4 regions of the Serinibacter arcticus genome follow, and region 3 is predicted to be linked to each of the others. Evidence: riboswitches for the same ligand, from Rfam matches in the RefSeq annotation. Region 3 holds a riboswitch; each other region holds the start of a gene.

Region 1 (3,289 bases), 240 kb from region 3:
CGTCGCCGATCCACCCAGGATCGTCACGACGGCGGAGGGTCGCCCTCACTGCTGTCCCCACCGTGCGTGGTGGCGGCGGCCCGACGCCGGCCGTCCCTCGTCAGGACGGCGTCCGCCCCTGTGTCCAGGGGAGGACACCACTCTCTGTACAGGGGAGGACACCACCCGTCTCCCGCCGTCAGCACCCGCATCACCACGGCCCACCACCCGCGCCGATGCACGGTTCCGCCCTCCCGAGAACCCGCTCAGAAAAAATCTCGCGATCCGACCCATCCGTATTCCCCACCACGTCGAACTACTCGTGAGACCGGCCACCAGGCCGCACCCGTCACGAAGGAGCTTGACAATGTTCACCACCCGGAAGACCTTCACCTCGATCGCCGCTGTTGCCGCTCTCGCGCTCACCCTCTCCGCCTGTGGCGGTTCGGGTGACGAGGACATGACCGAGGAGTCCAGCCCCACGATGTCCGAGTCCGAGACGGCGTCGCCGTCGCCCTCGGAGACCGAGACCGAGTCGGCCTCCCCCTCGGAGACCGAGTCCGCGACCGACGACATGGCTGACCCGGCCGCGAACCTCGTCGGCGCCGGCTGCGCCGCCTACGCCGAGGCCGTTCCGGACGGCGCCGGCTCCGTCGGTGGCATGGCGCTCGACCCGGTCGCCACCGCTGCGTCCAACAACCCGCTCCTCACCACGCTGACCGCGGCCGTCTCCGGCGGGCTCAACCCGGGCGTCGACCTGGTCAGCACGCTGAACAGCGACGAGTTCACGGTCTTCGCGCCGGTCGACGAGGCCTTCGCGGCCGTCGACCCCGCCACGATCGAGACGCTCAAGACCGACAGCGAGCTCCTCACCACGATCCTGACCTACCACGTGGTCCCCGGCCAGCTCGACCCGACGGCCGTCGTCGGCGAGCAGACCACCGTCCAGGGTGGGACCGTCGAGGTCACCGGTGAGGGCGACAACCTCATGGTGAACGGCGCCAGCGTCATCTGCGGTGGCGTCCAGACCGCCAACGCCACGGTGTACCTGATCGACTCGGTCCTCATGCCCCCGATGTGATCAGCACCTCCCCCTCTAGGCCATCGCAGGGCCGACAGACTCCCGGTGTCTCACGGTGCCGGGTGGCCGGTTGAGGGACCGGTGGGCCGATGCCCCGCCTCCGATCAGGGAGGCGGGGCATCGCGCTGTCTCGGGAACGGGTCGCGCATCTCGCGATGCGGACGCCCGCTCCGAACGATGGACGCCCCCCGCGCGTCCCCGCTACTCTCCTAGAACCATCCAGAGCGGCCGAGAGATCTGGCTCGACGACGCCGCAGCAACCCCCAACGGAAGCCTCCCGCGGGAAGGGTGCTCACGCCAGGACCGATGGAGAGAGCAATGCGGGCACCACTCCCGCGGAGCACGGCACGGGGGAGGCGGTCATGACGACCTCCGACCTGTACCGTCCGCCGCGACCGACGATCAGCTACGAGCTGTACCCCCCACGCACACCCAAGGGCGAGACCCAGGTGTGGGACACGGTCACCCAGCTCGCCGACCACGTCGCCGACTACTTCTCCGTCACGTACGGGGCCTCGGGCTCGACGGCGTCGACGTCGCAGGCGCTCGTCGAGCGCATCATCAACGAGACGTCCGTCCCGGTCATCGCCCACCTCACGTGCGTGGGTCGGACGGCCGAGCAGCTCCGCGAGGTCGTCGGAGCCTTCCTCGACGCCGGCGTCCGCAACTTCCTCGCGCTGCGCGGCGACCCGCCCGAGGGTGTCGTGGACTGGAAGCCCGCGCCGGGCGAGGTCGGCCGCGCGTGCGACCTGGTGACGCTGATCCGTGAGGTCGAGGCCGAGCGCTTCGGCTCCCGCGGGCTCGACCCGATCTCCCGGCTCGCCGACCACCGCAGCCGCCGCACGGCGGTGAGCATCGCCGTCGCCGCCTACCCGGGCCTCGAGCGTGCCGGTGCCGCGCCCGACGGCGGTCACCCCGCCGGCGGCGTGACCGACGGCGCGGTCGCCGGGGCCAGCCGGTTCCGCGTCCGCGAGGACGAGCTCGTCGCGCTGCGCGCCAAGCAGGACGCCGGCGCCGACTTCGCGATCACCCAGCTCTTCTTCGACGCCGCGGCCTACCGCGAGCTGCTGGGCGCGTCCCGGGCGGCCGGGATCAGGCTGCCGCTGGTGCCCGGGATCCTGCCGCTGACGGACCCCGCCCGCATCCGTCGCCTGTGCGACCTCAACGGCATCGCCCACCCGGCCGAGATCCTCGGCACGCTCGACGCCACGACCGACCCGGAGGAGCGCCGTCGGATCGGCCTCGAGGCGACGACGTCGCTCGTCCGCGACGTCCTCGCGGCCGGCGCCCCCGGGCTGCACCTGTACACGTTCAACAAGGCCGACGGCGTCACCGCCCTCCTGGAGGACGTGCTCGCCGAGCGAATGCCGGCCTGATCCCGACGGCGGAGCACGCCTCCGCCGCCCCGCCCGACCCCCGTCGGGCCCCACGCCGATCCGACACGGATCCGTACGAAGCGTCGCAAGCCGGAGCCCCGCGCGACGTGACCATCCGCAGCACCCGACACACCGACGTCGCAAGCCGGAGCCCCGCGCGACGTCGCCCCTCCGCACACCGTGATGTCGCCCGCGACGTCAACAACGCCCCAAGGAGACGCCATGAGCGCCACCACCCAGCACCACGAGCTCCCCACCGCCACGATCCTCGGCTACCCCCGCATCGGGCCCCGCCGCGAGCTGAAGAAGGCGGTCGAGTCCCACTGGGCCGGCCGGACGACCGAGGCCGAGCTCGAGCAGGCGGCGGCCGAGCTGCGCCGCCGCACCCTCACGCACCTGCGCGACCTCGGTCTCGCCGTTGAGGACTCCTCGATCCCGCTCGACTTCTCCTACTACGACCAGGTGCACGACGTCGCCGTCGCGCTCGGGGTCGTCCCGGAGCGGTTCGCGGACCTGCGCGCCGCGGACGGCACGATCGACCTCGCCGGCTACTTCACGCTCGCCCGTGGCGAGGGTGATCGCGTCCCGCTCGAGATGACGAAGTGGCTCGACTCCAACTACCACTACCTCGTGCCCGAGATCGGCCCGGCGACGGCGATCTCCTACGCCGGTTCGCGTCGCGTCCAGGAGGTGCGCGAGGCCGCCGATCTCGGCATCACCGGGCGCCCGGTGCTCATCGGGCCCGTGACCCTGCTGCTCCTGGCCAAGGCCGCCGACGGCTCGCCCGAGGACTTCTCGCCCCTGGATCGGCTCGACGACGTCGTGGCCGCCTACGCCGCGCTGCTCGCCGACC
Region 2 (3,289 bases), 500 kb from region 3:
GCGCCTCGCGCCGTCGGGCACCGGGGGCGACGGCGGCGAGCACCGACCGCGCGGGCGCACGGGCCCCGGCCCGCTCACCGCACGCGAGCAGGAGGTGCTCGAGCTGGTGGCCGAGGGCGCCTCGAACGGCGACGTCGGTCGGCGGCTCTACATCACGACGAAGACGGCGAGCGTGCACGTCTCGCACATCATCGCGAAGCTGAACGCCGCCAACCGGGTCGACGCCGTCGCGATCGCGCGACGGCGCGGGCTGCTCCCGCGCTGACGCACGCGCTCACCACCCGGCGGCGAGCCTCACCACCCGGCGGCGAGCCCCCGCTCGAGGTCGTCGAGCAGATCGCGCGGGTCCTCGAGACCGATCGACAGCCGGATCGTCGTCTCGGAGATCCCGACGCGCTGTCGGCCGGAGAAACCGGTCTTCATGTGGGTCGTCGTCGCGGGGTGCGTGACGAGCGACTTGGCGTCACCGAGGTTGTTGGAGATGTCGATCAGGCGCAGCGCGTCGAGGAAGGCGAAGGAGCGGTGCTTGCCGCCCTCCGGATCGTCCGCGGGGCCGTCCAGCGTGAACGCGACGACCGTGCCGCCGGCGCTCTGCTGCAGCTTGACCAGCTCGTGCTGCGGGTGCGACTCGAGGTACGGGTAGCGCACCTGGGTGACCTCCGAGCGGTCCTCGAGCCAGCGCGCGACGGCGAGCGCCGACTCGCACTGCCGGTGGACGCGCAGGTCCATGGTCTCGATGCTCTTGAGCAGGGTCCACGCGTTGAACGGGCTCATCGTGGGGCCCGTGTTGCGCAGGAACGTCTGCAGCGGCCCCACGATGTAGTCGCGCGGACCGAGCACCGCCCCGCCCATGACGCGACCCTGACCGTCGATGTGCTTGGTCGCCGAGTAGACGACGACGTCCGCCCCGAGCTCGAGCGGCCGCTGGAGCACCGGCGTCGCAAACACGTTGTCGACGATCACGACGGCGCCCGCGGCGTGGGCCAGCCGGCTCACCTCGGGCACGTCGACGATGTCCTGCATCGGGTTGGACGGCGTCTCGAAGAAGACGACGTCGGCCGGCGTCGCCAGGGCCTTGGCCCACTGCGCGTTGTCGTGCGCGTCGACGTAGACGGTCTCGATGCCCCAGCCGGTGAAGAGCTCGTCGAGCACGAGGAGCGTCGAGCCGAACATCGCACGGCCGGCCACGATGCGCGACCCCGCCTTGACGAGGCACGCCATCGACGCGAACACCGCGGCCATCCCGGTCGCCGTCGCGAAGCACGCCTCGGCGCCCTCGATCAGGCGCAGCCGCTCCTCGAACGCCGACGTGGTCGGGTTGGAGTAGCGCGTGTAGGTGAAGCGGTCGAGCTCCCCCAGGAACGCGGCCTCGGCGTCGGCCGCGCGCGGGTAGGAGTAGCCCTGCGTGAGGAACAGCGGCTCGGAGATCTCGTGGAAGCCGGTGCGCTCCTGCCCACCGCGGACGGCGAGCGTCCCGGGGCGCAGGCCCTCGGGGAGGCTGGAGCGCGGCTGCGGGTCGCTCATCGGTCCCCCTCGTACGCCGCGACGGGCAGGCCGAGCGGGGCCCAGCCGGGACCGAACTGGCCCTCGTAGCCGTCGACGACGTTGTAGGCGGGCCCGAAGCCCGCGGACGTCGCGAGCTGGGCGGCCGCGATCGAGCGGACGCCCGACTTGCACAGGAAGACGAGCGTGCGGCCGTCCCCGGGCTCGAGGCCGGCGGCCGTCAGGGTCGCGAGGAAGTCGGGGTTCGGGCCGAGGAACGTCTGCAGCGGGTCGAGGACGGGCTCGCGGTCGAGCTCGGTGAGGTCGGGGATGCCGACCTGGGCCCACTCCTGCGGGGTGCGGACGTCGACCAGGACGGCGTCGGCGTCGCCCTCGAGGGCGGTCCACGCCTCCTGGGGCGTGAGGTCACCGGCGTAGCCGTGGACGTGCGGGTGCGGAGTCGTCATCGCGGGTCACCACCGCGGCGGCGACAGTCGGACAGGGGGGAATCGGTCATGCTCGCTCCTCCATCGGTCCTGGCGGTAGCACCCGCACCCGAGTCGGGGGGTTGCTGCAGCGTCGTCGAGCCAGGTCTCTCAGCTGCTCTGGATGGTCGTGATCGATGGTAGCGCGGGGGGCGGCGGGGCCCGCCCGGGCGTCTCAGCGGGCGAGCGGGTCGGGCTCGCGGTTGCGCGAGGCCGCGCGGCAGTCGTGGACGTGACCGGGCGTGCGGAGCACACTCGGTCCATGGGGCGAACCGCGAGGGCGACGGCGACGGCGGGCCTCGTCGCGGCGGCGACGCTCGCGCTGGGCGGATGCTCCGCGGTCCCCGGCGGCGTGGTCGGGCTGACGGTCGACGACGCCGGTCGGGTCCTGGCGCTGCTGGCGCCGTGCGACGGCGAGACGATCGGCGGCGAGGTCGACGACGTCGTGCTCACGCGGCTGATCCCCGGGGAGCGCGGCTCCGACGCGTGGGACCGGATCTCGCACGAGACGAACCTCGACCTGGTCAGCGACGGCGCTCCGATCGAGGTCGTCGTCGAGGCGGAGCTCGAGCCGGGCGAGAGCTACTACGTGCACGCCCTGGGGCCGAGCCTCCCGTGGAGCCCGGGCGACCAGCTCGAGCGGGTCGACCTCGACACCGAGATCGTGGCGGGGCTGACACCGGGCGAGGTGGTCACGGGGCTGGCGGCCCCGCGGGACCTCCTCACGCGCGAGGAGTTCGATCGGACCGCGTGCGAGCACCCGTCCTGACCCCGGGTGACGGCGATCCCCGGGTGACACGGCCCACGTCCCCCCGCGCCACCCCTCGCCCCCGCGCGGAACTAGGCTGGCCCCATGGCTTCCCACTTTGATGTCGTCGTCCTCGGTGCGGGCCCTGGTGGCTACGTCGCCGCCATCCGCGCCGCCCAGCTCGGCAAGTCCGTCGCCGTCGTCGAGAAGAAGTACTGGGGCGGTGTCTGCCTGAACGTCGGCTGCATCCCCTCCAAGGCTCTCCTCAAGAACGCGGAGCTCGCCCACACCCTCACGCACGACAAGGCGAAGTACGGCATCGAGGGCGACGCCACGATGTCCTACGGCCCGACGCACGCCCGCAGCCGCCAGGTCTCGGCCGGGATCGTCAAGGGCGTCCACTTCCTGATGAAGAAGAACAAGATCACCGAGATCGACGGCTGGGGCACCCTCACCAGCGCGACCTCGATGGACGTCGCAGGAGACGACGGCGAGAGCCAGCAGCTCACCTTCGACAACCTCATCATCGCCACCGGCTCGGTCACCCGCATGCTGCCCGGCGTCAAGGTCAGCG
Region 3 (3,289 bases):
GCTACACCAGCACCACGTCGTCCGCGACGACGATCGAGCAGGCCAAGCAGCGTCTGCGCCTCGCCGTGTTCTTCCAGATGACCTTCCCGGGCACCCCGGCGGTCTACTACGGCGACGAGGTCGGCGTCACGGGCGGCGAGGACCCGCAGAACCGTCGCACCTACCCGTGGGCCGACGAGGGCGGCAGCCCGGACGAGTCGCTGCTGGCGGACTATCAGGAGCTCATCGCGATGCGGCACGACAACGACGTGCTCCGTCGTGGCAGCATCGACGCCCCGATCTACCTCGACGAGGACCTCATCGTCCTCGCCCGGGAGCACGAGGGTGTCCTGGCCGTGACCGCGTACAACAACGGCACGACCGACCGCGAGGTGACGGTCGAGATCCCCGAGCAGTTCGCGGACCTCACCTTCACCGACGCCCTCACGGGCGAGGTCACGACGGCGGGCGGCGCCAGCCTCACGATCAGCGCTCCCGCCGTGTTCGGCACCGCGCTCATCAGCGAGGCGCTGCCGGCGTTCGTCGACGTGCCGAAGGGGACGATGTTCTTCGACGACATCCAGTGGCTCTTCACGAACGGCATCTCGACGGGGTGGGAGAACGCCGACGGCACCCGCGAGTTCCGTCCGCTCACCCCGATCGCCCGTGACGCCATGGCAGCGTTCCTCTACCGCCAGGCCGGTTCGCCGGAGTGGACGGCCCCCGAGGTCTCGCCGTTCAGCGACGTCGCCCCCTCCGACCAGTTCTACGAGGAGATCTCATGGCTGTCGGAGAAGGGCATCTCCACCGGGTGGGACAACGGCGACGGGACGGCCTCGTTCCGCCCCCTCGAGCCCATCGGGCGTGATGCCATGGCGGCCTTCCTCTACCGGATGGCCGAGGAGCCCGAGTTCGCCGCCCCGGCGACCTCCCCGTTCACGGACGTGACTCCGCAGACGCAGTTCTACAAGGAGATCACCTGGCTCGTGCACGAGGAGATCGCCACCGGCTGGCAGGGCAACGACGGGACGGCGATCTACCAGCCCGTCGCGCCCATCAACCGTGACGCGATGGCCGCGTTCCTGCACCGCTACGACGACGCCGGGTTCTCCGACATCGGCTGAGCGGGGCTGAGCCTCAGCACCACCTGAACGACCCGCACCACCCGCACGAACGACGCCGCCCCCGGTGGGTCCACGGACTCGCCGGGGGCGGCGTCGTCGCCGTCGTGGCAGACTCGATCCCGGTCACGAGGCCCAGCGACAAGCCCTCCGGCTTGCTGGCCAGCAACCGCGTCACGCGACACGGTGCTCCCGGAGGAAGACCCGCCCGCCGCAGCCCGCGGCGGGAAGACGCGTCCCGCCGTCGTGATCGACGGCGTCAGCCTGAGGAGCCTCCTCCATGTCTCGTCGTCCCCGGATCGCCATGGCCCACGCCGACCACCCCGACAACGCGAGCCTCGAGGTGGTGCTGCCCCACGCGGTCCTCGCCACCCTCGGTCACGACTGGGACCGCGTGCCCTGGGCCTTCGAGATGCCGATGCTGGAAGCGCCCGAGTGGGGGCTCGTGCTCGCCGCCACGCGGTTGCTCGACGGCGAGGCTCCCCTGCGCGACACGGCCGAGGTCCGGCACTGGCTCGACTGGCTGCGGGCGAAGGACGTCGTGCTCGACCACGAGCCCGGCGTCGGCTTCCGCTACGTGGCGCGCCGGGACGTCGACGTCGGGATCGTGCGACGTCGCGACCCCGAGCCGGGCCCGTGCGTCCGCGTGATCGGGCTGACCTCCGGCACCGGCGGCTGCCTCACGCACGGCCTCGCGCACGGCCGACCGCCCGGGCAGCTCGTGGGGTGCCGGCTCGTCCCGGCGGTGGTGTGCGACCTGTGCTGGCGGGTGGCCCACGTGCAGCTCCCCCCGCGCTCCTTCATGCCGTACGCCTACTCCGAGGCGTGTCTGCGGTGCCGGACGGCGTGGGACCTCCTCCCGGAGTGGGTGACCCGGCCGAGGCCAGGGTTTGGTCGGCGGCTCAGGCCGGGGGTCGATGCGGTATCTCGCGAGACCTTGCTGCCGCTGATGGCCCTCGGTCACGACGGCGAGCGGACCGCCGTGCCCTGGGCGCCCGCCCTCGTGCGCACGGTGCGCGACGGCGAGCTCGTCGACGTCGACACGACCGCGGGCCGCGAGCCCGAGGAGGTCGTCGTGTGGTCGACGTGGGCCGAGCGGTACCCGACGTCGATCGAGACGTCGGCGCACGCCGTCGTCGCGCTGGCGCGGCGCCTCGTGCCGGACGGGATGCCGCTGGAGGTCGACGCCCGGACGGTGGTCGGTCAGGTGCGGTTCGAGCTCGACGACGAGGGTCTGGCGTGAGGCGTCCGGCGTGAGGCGGCGTCACTCCGCGACCGGCGCGTCCGTCGGTTCGATCGCGTCCTCGAGCCCGAGGAGCAGGTCGATCGCCACGACCAGCGACCGCACGCGGCGCAGCGAGCGCGCGTCGTCGTCGTCGAGCCCGACGGTGATCCACCGATCGCCGTGGTCGACCAGCAGCTCCCCCTCGCCGAGCAGCTCCCGGCAGCCGGCCACGAAGGTGTCCCACCCCTGCTCCGGCAGCTCGAGGGTCGGGTCCCTCGTGATCGCCGCCCAGCGCAGGTGCTGGACCGCGTCCGCCCCGGGCGCGCCCGACCTCGACGTCCTCGTGCCGATCACGAAGGCCCGGCCCTGGACGATCCCGCGGACGACGAGGACGTGGCGCACGTCCCTGGGCGCGGGCCGGGCCTCGGTGGCTGCTGCGGGCGGGGCGGTGACGGCGGGCGGGAGCAGGCTCGCGTGCGGGTCGGGCTCGGGCTGCAGCCCGTTCACCGCCGCGAACTCGGCGAGCCGGTCCGACGGCGTCCACCGGCGTCGCTGCCGCCGGGCGGTGACGACCGCCGCGACGACCCCGAGCAGGATGAACGCCGGCGCGACGACCGCCGCGGCCGCGAGCGCCGGCCGGACGTCGGGGAAGGTCGCGACGGCGAGCACCGCGGCGGTGACGACGGCGCCCGTCACCCCGGCGAGGACCCCCGTCTGCCAGGGCTTGCGCCAGGCGCGGCGCCACAGGGTCGCGGATCTCCCGGTCGGCACCGGGGACCGACGGCGCAACGCGTCCACGTGCTCCTGCGTCACCGGGCGCGTGAGCGCGTCGAAGTGGAGGGTCCGGGCGAGCGGCCGGTCCAGGTGCGCGCCGACGAGGGCCTCGGGCTCCTCCCCGGCGGTACGAACGTGCCGAACGTCCGGCTCACCCCGCCCCCTTCCGCGCTCGCGGTCCTTCGCCGCC
Region 4 (3,289 bases), 2.6 Mb from region 3:
GGCCCCGGCGTCGACGTACAGGTGGCAGTTGCCCACCCCGGTCTCGATGACCGGGACGGTGGACTCGCGCACCACGGTGGCGATGAGGTCGGCCCCGCCACGCGGGACGACGACGTCCACGAGCCCGCGGGCGCGCATCAGCGCCACTCCCCCGGGCCGCCCGAACTCGTCGATGCTCCCGACGGCCTCGCGCGGCAGCCCCTGCTGCTCCAGGGCGTCCTGCAGCACGGCCACGATCGCGGTGTTGGACGCGGCGGCGGCCGAGCCACCACGCAGCACGACGGCGTTGCCGGACTTCAGCCCGAGCCCCACGACGTCGACCGTCACGTTGGGGCGAGCCTCGTAGATGACGCCGACGACGCCGAGCGGCACCCGCGTCTGCCGCACCCGCAGGCCGTTGGGCAGGGTCGAGCCGCGCACCACCTCGCCGACCGGGTCCGGCAGGCCGGCGACCTCGCGGAGCGCCTCCGCGATGCCCCCCAGGCGCTCGGGCGTCAGCGTGAGGCGGTCGAGCAGCCCCTCGCTCATGCCGCGGGCGCGCTCCCGATCGACGTCGACGGAGTTGGCCGCCACGACCTCGTCCGCGCGCGCGACGAGCGCGTCGGCCATGGCGTGCAGGGCGGCGTCCTTCGTGGCGCGCGTCGAGCGGGCCAGCACGCGGGAGGCGACCTTGGCGCGACGCGCGGCCGCGTGCACCCCGGCGGTGACGTCCTGCTCGCTCGTGGTCGGAGGCGGCCCCGCGGGGCCGCCTCCGACGACGGGGATGGTGGGGGTCTCGAGAGCCATGCCCACCAGGGTAGGCCTCAGCGCACGACGGCGGAGGCGGCGACGCCCGCGAGCAGACCGCGCTCGGCGAGGGCCGGGGCGAGCTCGTGGGCGAGCGCCTGGACGTCCGCCGGCAGCGACCCGGGGAGGACGACGAAGCCGTCGACGGCGCCCTGGGTGTACCAGTCCTCGAAGACGTCCGCGACGCCGCGCGCCGTGCCGGCCACGGTGAGCTCGTCGTGGTCGGTGTGCGTCCCGAGGTCGCGCAGCAGGTCGGCACGGAACAGTGCGCTGGCCGCGTCCTGGCCGATGACCGTGACCGCGTCGACGAGCACGCGCACGTCGTCGGGGTTGCGGCCCGCCTGCTCGGCGGCGGTGCGGATGGCCGTCCGGCGGCGCTTCGCCTCGGCGAGGTCGGAGACCTGCAGGCGGACGACGTCGGAGAACCGGCCGGCGACGACGGCGGTCGTCGCCTCCTGCGGCGCCGTCACCACGAGCGGGCTGTGACCGCCGGTCTGCGCGTCCGGCGTCGCCTCCCAGACGCGGCGGACCTCGGCGTGCACGCCGCCCGCGGTGGCGCTGATGGGCAGCTGCCAGCCGGCGCGACCGCCCGAGCGGGCGTGGATGCCGGCGACGGCGCGGGCCAGGCGGACCGGGTCGAGGAAACCGGCCGGCAGGGCCGGCACGACCGTCGGGCCACCGGTGAGCGCGCCGCTGGCGGCCAGGCGGGAGGCGATGACGGCCGGGTCGAGCCAGGCGTCGGCGCGGGCGGTCGTGTCGAGCCGGAAGGACTCGCCGAAGGTGATGAGGTCGACGCCGGCGGCGGCCGCCAGCGCGACGTGCTCGGCGACGTCGGACAGCGAGACGCGCTCGTTGCCACCGGCGCCCGGGCGGCGGAAGGACGAGGCCTTCGCGCCGAGCGTCGTGAGGTCGAGACCGAGCGTCAGACCGGTGCGGGCGGGGGACGAGGAGGGGTGCTGCTGAGACATGTGAGGGGTCCTTTCCCTGCAGGGCAGGGTTCATGCGTGTATGGGGACCGTCCGGGCTCGCGACCCGCTCCGCGACCGGCAGCACGGGGCTGGGGCAGGGCGGTGGGTCGGGCGTGCGGGCGGGATCGCTCCGCTGCGGGGCAGCAGGAGCCGGGGCACGACGGCAGGAGACTGGTGGTTCTCACCAGCGGCTGAGCTCAGCGGGCGGGGAGCCCGCGGGGAGTTCGTCCGGCCGCCGTCAGCGCATACACGTGCACGCCGACGGCGTGCAACACATGAGGGACGTGGTGGAGCGTCGCAGGGACTTCATCTGCCGTTCCGTGACCATCGTGTTCTGTTCCTCGTATCTCCGCGTGGTGCGGACGAGCGCTTGCCCTGGCAGGTAGCCAGGGCCTGGTCGTCACCCGGGGCACCCCACCGCAGGAGGAGGGTTGCCGACCAGCAAGCCGGGGCTTACGCGCTGGTACTCAAGACCGTGGACACGACGCTACGACCACATTGGTTGATGTGTCAACTCAATCGTCGACGCGGTGCTGACGCGATGTGAGCGGTCACCCGCATCCGTTCGACGCGGTCCGCATGATGGACGGACGGGACGCACCCCGACGCTCGGCCGGTGACGGACGTAGGTTCGGAGCGTGACCGCACCGCACCCCACCTCCCTCGACGCCGCCGCCGTCCCGTCCCCGCGGGCGTTCAAGGACCTGTTCCGCCACCACCCGGCGGGCGTCGCGATCGTCACGCTGGTCGGTCCCGACGGCGCCCCGGTCGGCTTCACGGCGACCTCCGTGATCTCGGTCTCGGCCTCGCCGGCGGTGCTCGCCTTCTCGATCACCGGGGTGTCCTCCTCCTGGCCGGCCCTGCGCGAGGCGCACTCCGCCGTCGTGAGCTTCCTCGCCCACGACCAGGCCGACCTCTCGGTCCGGTTCGCCACCCCGGGGATCGACCGGTTCACCGACACGCCGCTGGAGTGGCTGCCGACCGGTGAGCCGCGGCTGGCGCAGGTGACGTCGTGGGCCCGCGTGGAGATCGCCGAGCGGATCCCCGCCGGCTCCAGCTTCCTGGTGACGGCGGACGTGACGCACGTGCACGAGGAGACGCCGCACGCCCAGGTCGAGCAGCCGCGCCTGGTCTACGTCGACCGCACCTACCACCGCACGGGCGGTCACTCGCAGGTCGGCTGACCCGCGCGCGGGCCGAGGCCTCAGCGCCGGGCCACCACGACCAGGTCGTCGCGGTGCACGACGGCGCGGTCCCGGCCGTCGCCGAACTCCTCGCGCTGCTGGGAGGACGTGAGACCGAACCGCTCGGGCAGCTCCTCGCTCGAGTAGGCCACGAGACCGCGGGCCACGACCACGCCGTCGGTGCTCGCCAGCTCCACGGGGTCCCCGGCCTCGAAGGCACCCTCGACCCCGACCACCCCGGCCGCGAGCAGCGACCGCTTGCCGTGCGTGATGGCGCGGACGGCACCGTCGTCCAGCACCAGTCGCCCCCGCGTGTGGGCGGCGTGGGCCAGCCACAGCCGGCGGGTGCGC

Evidence for each region. Region 3 has a riboswitch for S-adenosylmethionine ahead of C8046_RS11940 (hypothetical protein). Riboswitches for the same ligand answer to the same signal wherever they lie in the genome.
Region 1: it holds a riboswitch for S-adenosylmethionine, as region 3 does, so the genes downstream of both, C8046_RS12990 (methylenetetrahydrofolate reductase) here and C8046_RS11940 (hypothetical protein) in region 3, are expected to answer to the same signal.
Region 2: it holds a riboswitch for S-adenosylmethionine, as region 3 does, so the genes downstream of both, C8046_RS14135 (rhodanese-like domain-containing protein) here and C8046_RS11940 (hypothetical protein) in region 3, are expected to answer to the same signal.
Region 4: it holds a riboswitch for S-adenosylmethionine, as region 3 does, so the genes downstream of both, C8046_RS00490 (LLM class flavin-dependent oxidoreductase) here and C8046_RS11940 (hypothetical protein) in region 3, are expected to answer to the same signal.

What each region holds. Positions count from the first base shown of each region.
Region 1 is NZ_PYHR01000002.1:2,897,613-2,900,901, forward strand. It holds gene C8046_RS12985 (fasciclin domain-containing protein) at 347-1,060, shown strand; SAM riboswitch class I at 1,273-1,373, shown strand; gene C8046_RS12990 (methylenetetrahydrofolate reductase) at 1,423-2,436, shown strand; gene metE (5-methyltetrahydropteroyltriglutamate--homocysteine S-methyltransferase) at 2,659-3,289, shown strand, end outside.
Region 2 is NZ_PYHR01000002.1:3,153,034-3,156,322, reverse strand. It holds gene C8046_RS14145 (helix-turn-helix transcriptional regulator) at 1-265, shown strand, start outside; gene C8046_RS14140 (O-succinylhomoserine sulfhydrylase) at 295-1,524, opposite strand; gene C8046_RS14135 (rhodanese-like domain-containing protein) at 1,521-1,949, opposite strand; SAM riboswitch class I at 2,007-2,098, opposite strand; gene C8046_RS14130 (hypothetical protein) at 2,230-2,736, shown strand; gene lpdA (dihydrolipoyl dehydrogenase) at 2,821-3,289, shown strand, end outside.
Region 3 is NZ_PYHR01000002.1:2,655,004-2,658,292, reverse strand. It holds gene C8046_RS11945 (alpha-amylase family glycosyl hydrolase) at 1-1,103, shown strand, start outside; SAM riboswitch class IV at 1,225-1,339, shown strand; gene C8046_RS11940 (hypothetical protein) at 1,381-2,343, shown strand; gene C8046_RS11935 (hypothetical protein) at 2,365-3,138, opposite strand.
Region 4 is NZ_PYHR01000002.1:90,232-93,520, reverse strand. It holds gene C8046_RS00495 (glutamate-5-semialdehyde dehydrogenase) at 1-786, opposite strand, end outside; gene C8046_RS00490 (LLM class flavin-dependent oxidoreductase) at 804-1,754, opposite strand; SAM riboswitch class IV at 2,116-2,229, opposite strand; gene C8046_RS00485 (flavin reductase family protein) at 2,393-2,938, shown strand; gene proB (glutamate 5-kinase) at 2,959-3,289, opposite strand, start outside.